Regions from separate parts of the Kribbella polygonati genome, predicted to be linked through region 2. Evidence: riboswitches for the same ligand, from Rfam matches in the RefSeq annotation. Region 2 holds a riboswitch; the other holds the start of a gene.
The links. A riboswitch is a leader RNA that binds a small molecule or an ion and turns the genes downstream of it on or off. The one in region 2 is predicted to bind thiamine pyrophosphate.
Positions count from the first base shown of each region.

Region 1: it holds a riboswitch for thiamine pyrophosphate, as region 2 does, so the genes downstream of both, ACQHIV_RS29565 (purine-cytosine permease family protein) here and thiS (sulfur carrier protein ThiS) in region 2, are expected to answer to the same signal.

Region 1 covers NZ_CP190129.1:6,234,429-6,238,806, forward strand. Annotated here, with positions in the region: gene ACQHIV_RS29555 (HD domain-containing protein) at 1-28, shown strand, start outside; gene ACQHIV_RS29560 (flavodoxin family protein) at 518-1,222, shown strand; gene ACQHIV_RS29565 (purine-cytosine permease family protein) at 1,219-2,541, opposite strand; TPP riboswitch at 2,537-2,653, opposite strand; gene ACQHIV_RS29570 (alpha/beta fold hydrolase) at 2,672-3,334, opposite strand; gene ACQHIV_RS29575 (hypothetical protein) at 3,331-4,140, opposite strand; gene ACQHIV_RS29580 (DUF3152 domain-containing protein) at 4,171-4,378, opposite strand, start outside.
Region 2 covers NZ_CP190129.1:5,585,544-5,589,921, reverse strand. Annotated here, with positions in the region: gene ACQHIV_RS26405 (DUF6807 family protein) at 65-1,933, shown strand; gene ACQHIV_RS26400 (thiazole synthase) at 1,908-2,681, opposite strand; gene thiS (sulfur carrier protein ThiS) at 2,683-2,886, opposite strand; TPP riboswitch at 2,878-2,987, opposite strand; gene ACQHIV_RS26390 (glycosyl hydrolase) at 3,039-4,378, opposite strand, start outside.

The DNA of each region.
Region 1 (4,378 bases), 650 kb from region 2:
CTCACCCCTCGCCTGGCGCGATCGCTGACAGTCGGCGACCGTACGTCTGGCGAGGTCCGACCCAACCCAAGTTGACGCAGTGGCGGTGGCACCGACGACCTCTCACACTGTGAATATGTGGGCGCCTTGATGTCAGAGGACTTTGCCACGTGCAGGACGGGCGGTCAGGTGGCGCAGTTCTGCCCTGGCACTTCGTCAGAGTCCGGGGTGGGTGGGAGCACCGGGGGGCTCATCACCTTCGCTGTCCGGGTCTGGTGCGAGCCGACCGAGTTGTGCAGTCACTCCTCAGTACGTAGGCACAGTCACGGGTGGGCGGGAGCGGCGCGGAGCACGGCGACGAAGGAGCCGGGCGGAGCACCGCCGGGCTTATCACCTTCTGTTTGTGTGTCCTACCCGACCGCCCGGCCGAGCCAGCGGCGGGCGGCGTACTCGGGGACGCGTTCAGGGCAGATGTTTCTCGCCACGTAATGTCGCACCTTCGGCTCGGCGCGCACACTGGGTGCGGGGAGGAGTCGAGATGACGACGTACGACGATCTGAGCGCACTTTTCATCAACTGCACGCTGAAGCGGTCCCCGGAGCGTAGTAACACCGAGGGATTGGTGGAGGTTAGCCGGCGGATCCTGGAGAAGCAGGGGGTCGGGAGCGAGGTGGTGCGGGCCGTGGACCATGACATCGCTACCGGGGTGTGGCCGGATATGACCGAGCACGGGTGGGCGACCGATGCCTGGCCCGCGATCCAGGCGAAGGTGATGGCGGCTGACATCCTGGTGATCGCGGGGCCGATCTGGCTCGGTGACAACAGTTCGGTGACCAAGCGGGTGATCGAGCGCCTGTACGGCAACTCGTCGATCCTGAACGAGCACGGGCAGTACGCGTACTACGGACGCGTCGGCGGCTGTCTGATCACCGGGAACGAGGACGGGGTGAAGCACTGCGCGATGAACGTGCTCTACTCGCTGCAGCACCTCGGGTACACGATCCCGCCGCAGGCCGACGCCGGGTGGATCGGCGAGGCCGGGCCGGGGCCGTCGTACCTGGACGAGGGGTCCGGGGGCCCGGAGAACGACTTCACGAACCGGAACACCACGTTCATGACCTGGAACTTGTTGCACCTGGCAAGGATGCTGAAGGACGCCGGCGGGCTTCCGGCGCACGGCAACCAGCGGTCCGAGTGGGACGCCGGCTGCCGCTTCGACTTCGAGAACCCCGAGTACCGCTAGCCGACCGGCCGCCGGATCCGGCCGAGCAGGACGGCGGCGAACATCGAAACGACGATCGAGGTGTATGTCGCGCCCAGCCAGCCCGGCACCGGGTGGTGGTTGAAGATGGTCTGCTGGAGGTCGGTCCAGAACGGGGACCAGCCGGCGACCGTGCCGGGGTTCACCAGCTGGTAGGCGATGAAGCCGATCAGCCAGGCGACGGCCGGTTGCCAGCGGAACTTCGCCGTGCTCGACACGTCCCACTTCATCTTGCTGACCAGGAAGAAGTCGGCGATCGCGACCGCGAACAGCGGGATGAAGACCGAGCCGATCAGGTAGAGGAACTGGGTGTAGTTGCCCAGGTCAATGAACATCGCGATGCCGGTGGCAACGACCCCGATGGCGACCGAGATCCAGCGGCGGTCGATGTGGCCGATCAGGTTGTGCAGGGACATGGTCGTCGAGTAGACGTTTGCGTACGCCTCGTCGACCTCGTCCACCAGCAGGACGAAGAGCGCGATCGCGCCGGCGGGCAGCGTGACGAGGGCGGTGATCACGTTGTCGGTGTTCGTCTGCAGAGTCGCCACCGCGAACACGCCGAGCGCGTAGTAGATGACCGCGGCCAGACCGTACCCGAGTGCGGAACTGCTGAACGCCGCCTTGTTCGTACGCGAGTGCCGCGTGTAGTCGGCGGCCAGTGGGGCGAACGACACCACACCGGCGGCTGCCAGGTCCACCGCGGGCCAGAAGCCGTACACGTTGTCCTGCGGCAGGGCGTGCACCGGCCTGGTGAGCACCTGGACGAAGAGGTACGCCGACGCGATCAGCACCAGCCACACCATGAACTTCCGCAGCAGCTTCACGCTGCCGAGCGGACGTACGGCCATCGAGGTGGCGACCAACCCGGCCAGCAGGACGAACAGCCAACGCCATTTCGGCCCGGTCACCGCGACCGCGGCCTGCGAGATCACGATGATCTCCATCGTCGCCCAGCCGATGTTCTGCGCGATGTTCAGTACGGTCGGCGCCATCGACCCGCGCCGCCCGAAGATGCCCCGGAGCGCCGCCATCGCGGGCGCGCCCGTGTGCGAGCCGAACACGGCCGAGCCGCCGAGCACCAAGGCGCCGAGCCCGCAACCGACGACGATCGCGAGCAGGCCCTGGGCCAGTGACCCGGTGTACGCCGCGACCAGCGCGCCGGTGACCGGTCCGAACAGCGAGATCCCGAGGTTCGCCCAGAGCGTGAACTGCGGGAAGAACCCGAGCGTGCGCGGCGCGTCCGTGGTGAGGACCAGCGGCGCCTCGACGGTACCGGCAGAACGAACAGTCGTATCGGTCATGAGTGACCCCACTCCCTACGCCGGCATTACCCGGTCAGGTTCAGGCGGTCGGCGACCCAGCTGTCGCCCTCTCAGCCCGCGCATCTCGGTGCGAGCTCCCGCATAGGTTTGTGCGGAAAAGCTTAACTCGTCAGCTGGTCGAGGGAAGAGCGGCCGCTCGTTCTATGAGCGCGGCCAGCTCCGGGCCGTTCGTCACGACCGGCATGTGGGCGCCGGTGTCCAGCGTGCGGGCCTCGCCGTGGCTGAGCTCGGCGAGCCGTTCGACCCACTCCGCGGTCGACAGCAGGTCGTGCCGGCCGCGGACGATCAGTACGGGCGCCTTGACCCGGGAGATGACCTCCGCCAGGTCGTGGTGGCGGGCCGCCTCACCGGCCCTCGCGATGGACGGCAGCGTCGTACGGGCGTACTGCGGGGTCACGGTACGGATCAGCTTCGGTGAGTCGGGTACGGCGGAGCCGAGCCAGCGGACGGCTCGGTCGACCCAGCTGGACATCCGGGCGTCGCCGGCCGGGGCGATCAGCACCACGGCGTGCGTCAGCTCCGGGTAGCGGACCGCGGTCTCGACGACGATCTGGCAGCTGGCGGAGTGGCCGACCAGGACCGCCCGCTCGCGGATCTTGTCCGCCAGCACGACCGCCAGCGCCCGCGGGTGCAGGTCCTCCCGCGAGCCCGCCGGTTCGCCGTACCCGGGAAGCGTAACCACGTGGTACGGCGTGGTGAGGTGTTCGACTGTCCGCGCGTACGACTCGGGGCCGAGGCCCAGACCGGGGACGAGGACGACCGGTGCGCTCACTCCCAGGGAGCCTTGGCCGGCGGCGCCTTGACGACCGGGTTCGGCAGGTCGGGGCGCAGCTCGCGGTACCCGAGGAAGAACCCGACGGCGAGGAGCAGCAGCCCGAAGCCACCCCAGCCGTACGCCGCGGGCAGCCGGTGGACCGCGCCGTCGTTGCCGCCGAGGCCGGTGGACAGCACGATGATCAGCCACACCAGGATCGGGATCGCGGACACCGCGACGGCCAGCAGGCCGACCAGCTCGGGCGGCTTCGGGTTGGTGCCGGCCTTCCGGCGGGCGAGCAGGTCGCGGACCCACATCACCAGCCCGGCGACGCCGACGACCACGAGCAGCAGCTGGCCGATCGCGTCCAGTACGTCGGTCCGGAGCGGGTGGTTGAGCGGTGAGCCGGGCGCCTGGGAGATCTCCCGGAGCGCGACGCGCTGGACAGTCAGGACGAGCAGGCCGTAGATCGCGGCGATGAACGCCGCCAGCCCGAGGACGCGGGAGACGCGGGGATCACGAGCGTCGGCCCGGCCGTACGTCGGGAGCTCGTTCGGCTGCGGGTTCGACGGCTGGCCGTACGGCGCGCCGGGGCGGTAGGCCGGGGGCTGCACGTACGCCGGATTCGTCGGCTGCTGCGGTTGCTGGTCGCCGTACGGCTGAGGTTGTGCGTACGGGAACTGCTCCTGCGGCGGCTGGTGCCCAGGGCCGTAAGAACCGTCGCCGTACGGCGTGGGTGGAGCGTAGTGGTGCTCCTCAGCGGGCGGCTGCTGCTTGCCGGGCTCGTTCTCCCGGCCGTACGTCGGGAAGTCCTGTGACGACATCGGCTGCTCCTCCCGTCCATACCCAGTCTCTCAGGTCGCCTTGACTGTCGGCCAGGCGTTCGGCAGGCAGCCCGCGAGGCCCTTGGTCTGCTGCATCATCACCGGCGCGGGGGTCTTCGGAGTGGTGCAGGTCGAGTGCCCATGGCCGAGCGCGTGCCCGACCTCGTGGTTCACCAGGTAGCTGCGGTACAGCTCGACGTTGCCGTTGTACGCGGGGATCGCGTAGATCCAGCGCTTC
Region 2 (4,378 bases):
GTAGGTCCCCATCCGATCACACCGGGGGTTGAGAAACCGGTTTCCATCGGGAGAGGATACGGAGGTGGGCCGGACACCGAAGGACACCATCACGATCACCGACGTCGCACGCGTGGCCGAGGTGTCGCGGGCGACCGTGTCCCGGGTGATGAACGGCCGGCTCAGTGTCGCACCCGAGATCGTCGCCCGGGTCCGGGCCGCCGCGGAGCAGCTGAACTACCGCCCGAGCGACCTGGCCCGGAGCCTGTCGCTGGGCCGGACGAACATGGTCGCGCTGGTCGTCCCGGATCTCGGCAACCCGCTGTTCCAGCAGATCCTCCGCGGCATCACGAACGCCTCGGCCGCGGCCGGGTACAAGGTGCTGGTCGCCGAGACCGACGAGGATCCGGAGGCCGAGGCGGCGATCGCGATCGAGGCCCGGCGGCGCTGCGACGCGCTGATCATGGTCTCGCCGCGGATGGACCAGCAGCGGCTGGTCGAGCTGCTGCCGCAGGTGCAACCGGTCATCCTCGTCAACCGCCAGGGACCGGCGGAGGTCTCGTCGGTCGTGGTCGACTACGGCCGCGCCGTCCGGATCGTCGTGGATCACCTCGTCGGCCTCGGGCACCGCCGGCTCGCGTTCCTGTCCGGCCCGCCCGCGTCCGCCTCGAACCAGTTGCGCCTGCGGGCACTCGAGGTCGCCGAGCGGGAGATCCCGGGGCTGGACCTGGTCCGGCTGGAGTGCGGCTGGTCGATCGAGGACGGGTACGCCGCGGTCGAACGAGTACTCGAGTCGCTGGCGACGGCGGTGGTCGCGTTCAACGATCTGGTCGCGTTCGGGCTGCTGGCGCGGCTCAACGAGGTCGGGGTCGCCGTACCGGCTGATCTGTCCGTGACCGGGATGGACGACATCGGGCTGGCGCGGTTCGCCGTACCGTCGCTGACGACCGTACGGGTCCCGCAGAAGGACCTGGGGGAGCTGGCGTGGCAGCGGTTGCTCGCCTCGATCGGCGGGTCGGCGGACGCGGCGGACGGCGTACCGGAGTTGCGGCTGGCGGTGCGGCTGGCGGTGCGGGCGAGTACCGGCCCGGTGCCGCGGGAGCCGCGGCCGGCGGCGTCGGACGACCGGATCGGGTGGCAGCAGCAGGGCGACATCTTCGAGCTGGGGAGTTCCGCGGGGCTGCTCGCGCGGTACGAGTTCGGCCGGCGGATGCCGCAGGTGCACGCGCCGCGCCCGTACCTGCATCCCGTCCGGACGCTCGGCGGGCATCCGTTGACCGAGGTCAGCCCGGTCGACCACCGGCACCACTACGGCGTCTCGCTCGCGGTCGCGCAGGTGAACGGTACGTCGCACTGGGGCGCGCGCACGTACGTCCGCGGCCAGGGGCCGACCCTGCTGCGGAACCACGGCCAGCAACGCAGCCGTGGCGTCACGGTCAACGATCGCGAACTGATCGACGACATCACCTGGTACGACGAACAGGGCCGTCCGCAGTTGGTGGAACGCCGGAGCCTCACGGGCGACCTGGCCTTCGGCGGCTGGCGTCTCGACTGGCGGAGCGTGCTCACCGCCCGGTACGGCTCGGTCCGGATCGACAGCCCGGCGACGACCGGCCGCGACGGGGCGGCGTACGGCGGGATCTTCTGGCGGCTGCCGTTCTCGGAAACTGTTGTCCTCAGCTCCGACGGCGAAGGGCTGGAGGCGGCGTTCGGATCGACGAGTCCGTGGATCGCCTTCGTACAGGGCGAGGTGAGTCTGTTGCTGGTCCAGCCCGAGCAGGTACGGCGGTGGTTCCTGCGGGTCGCGCAGTACGTCGGCGTCTGCCCGGCGCTGGCGTGGGACGAACCGTTGGTGCTCCAACCGAACCAGGAGCTGACGTTGTCGTTGACCGCCGTACTCCTGGATCGGTCGCTGGACGCGGCGGACGCTAAAAGGCTGGCAGGCCAGTTGTAGGGGACGACGCCAGCCCGGATTGCCAGCGGCGCGGGACGCGTCCGGCCAGGCGGGCGTTCCGGCCGGCGGAGACGGCGTCGCGCATCGCGGCGGCCATCAGCGCGGGCTTCTCGGCGCGGGTCACCGGGGTCGCCAGCATCACCGCGTCGCAGCCGAGCTCCATCGCCAGCGCGGCGTCGCTCGCCGTACCGATGCCGGCGTCGACCACCACCGGGACGTTCGCGGCCTCGGCGATCAGCGCGATGTTGTGCGGGTTCCGGATGCCGAGCGCCGAACCGATGGGTGCGGCCAACGGCATCACCGCCGCGCAGCCCGCCTGCTCGAGCCGGCGGGCCAGGATCGGGTCGTCGTTGGTGTAGGGCAGGACCGTGAAACCGTCCGCCACCAAGGCGTCGACGGCATCCAGCAACTCGATCGGTTCCGGCAGCAGCAGATGGTCGTCGGCGACGACCTCGACCTTGATCAGGTCGGTCTCCAGCGCCTCGCGGGCCAGTTTCGCGGTCAGGACGGCCTCGGCGGCGGTGTGGCAGCCGGCCGTGTTCGGCAGTACGTCGATGCCGTGCTTCTTCAGTACGTCGAGCACCGAGCCCTCGTGGCCGGTGCCGAGGCGGCGCATCGCGACCGTGGTGAGTTGGGTGCCAGAGGCAACCAACGCCTCCTCCAGCACCTCCAGGTTGGCGGCACCGCCGGTACCCATGATCAGCCGGGACGCGTACGTCCGCCCGCCGAGCTCGAGGGGATCGTCCATCTCAGCCTCCCTGCGTCGCGCTGACGATCTCGACCCGGTCACCCGGGCGGACCGTGGTCTGCGCCCACTCGGCCTTGGTCAGCACGTTCTGATTCACCGCGACCGCGATCCCGGTGCTCCGGTCGGAGTACTCCGCGACCAGCTCGGCCACCGACTTCCCGGCCGGCCCGTCGACCGCCGTACCGTTCACCCAGACGGATTCCATCCCGCTCCTCCCTACGCCGGAATTACCCGATTCAGGTTCAGCGGTCGGTGACGGCAGCCACCCTCTCAGCCCACTCCCTGCGAGCTCCCGCGGACATCTCGACTGTAGCTCACCCTCCCGATCGTTTCCGGATCGGGAGGGTGGCGTGGACGCTACGGGGTTGTCACCGCGGTGACGGTTGAGCCGGAGATGTACGTCGGCCAGGTGCCGACGGTGACGGTTACCTGACCGTTCGCGTTCGGGGTCAGGGTGTACGGGAGGCCGTACAGGCTGGTGACCTGGACCGGGCCGGTCGCGTTGACGGTCACGGTGGTGTTCGCGCCGGAGGCCGCCCAGATCGCGCGGAACGGCGTACCGTCTCCTGCCGCGTACACCTGGTCGATCAGGCCGTTGCCCGGGTACTCCTTGCCGAGGAACGTCGCCCCGCGGAGCTGTCGAGCGGCCGTGGCGTAGGCGACGTACGACGGTTTCGGCGTGTAGGCGCCGAGCGCGTCGGCCTCGTTGTGCACCAACCCGAAGTTGTTCTCCTGGTCGGCCGGGTTGATGCCGTCGTTCTTGAAGTCGTACGTGTAGAACCGGTCGACGTCGTGCCCGGGGACGTTGAGCATCGCGCGGGCGACGTACATCGCCTGCGTCGGTTCGCTGACCGGCGCGGCGCTGCCGGCACCGGTGTACCAGCCGGCCTCGGTGATCCAGATCGGTTTGTCGACACCGCCGTTGTACTGCCGGATCGTCGCCCGCACCTGGTCGAGGAAGGAGCCGAGGCTCTCGGGGGCGTTCAGGTAGTTGTACGGGTGCACCGACACCACGTCGAGGTACTTCAGCCCGCCGAGCTGGCAGAACTGCTGGAACCACGCCTGCTGTGTCACATCGGTGTCCCCGCCGCCGACGATCGTCAGGCCCGGGTGGTTCGCCTTCAGCTTCGGATAAGTTGCCTTGAGCAACGCGAGGTAGCTGTCCGGCGTGTAGTTGGACGGTCCGGCGGCGTTCACGTCCCACTCGTTCCAGATCGCCATGTTCTTCACCTGCGGGTACTGGCTCGCGAGCGCGTCCGCGTAGTTCGCGAACCCGGCTCGGCCCGCGTCGGTGAACGGCGCGTCGAAGAGGTCGCCCGCGACATCGTCGTACTTGGCGTTGCCGTAGTCCGCGATCAGCAGCGGGTCGATACCGCTGGACTGGAAGGCCTGCTGGTACGACGTGAACTTCGCCGGGAACGTGTAGCTGCCGACGGTCGTCTCGATGTCCGCCCATTTCGCCTCGTCGCGCGCGGTCCGCGCCCCGGACTGTGCGAGCAGCGGCATCACGTCCTGGTTCCAGGTCGCTCCGAAGTGGGTGCCGGCGCCCTGGTACGTCGGGGCCGTGGTCGCGGCGACCGCGTCGACGTTGACCGCTGCCGACGTACCGCTGTTGAGGATCGCGCTCTCGTCCAGCGTCAGCATGATCGCCTTCGCCGGGCCGTGCCAGATGCCGTCGTCGGCGCCGCCGAAGTGCA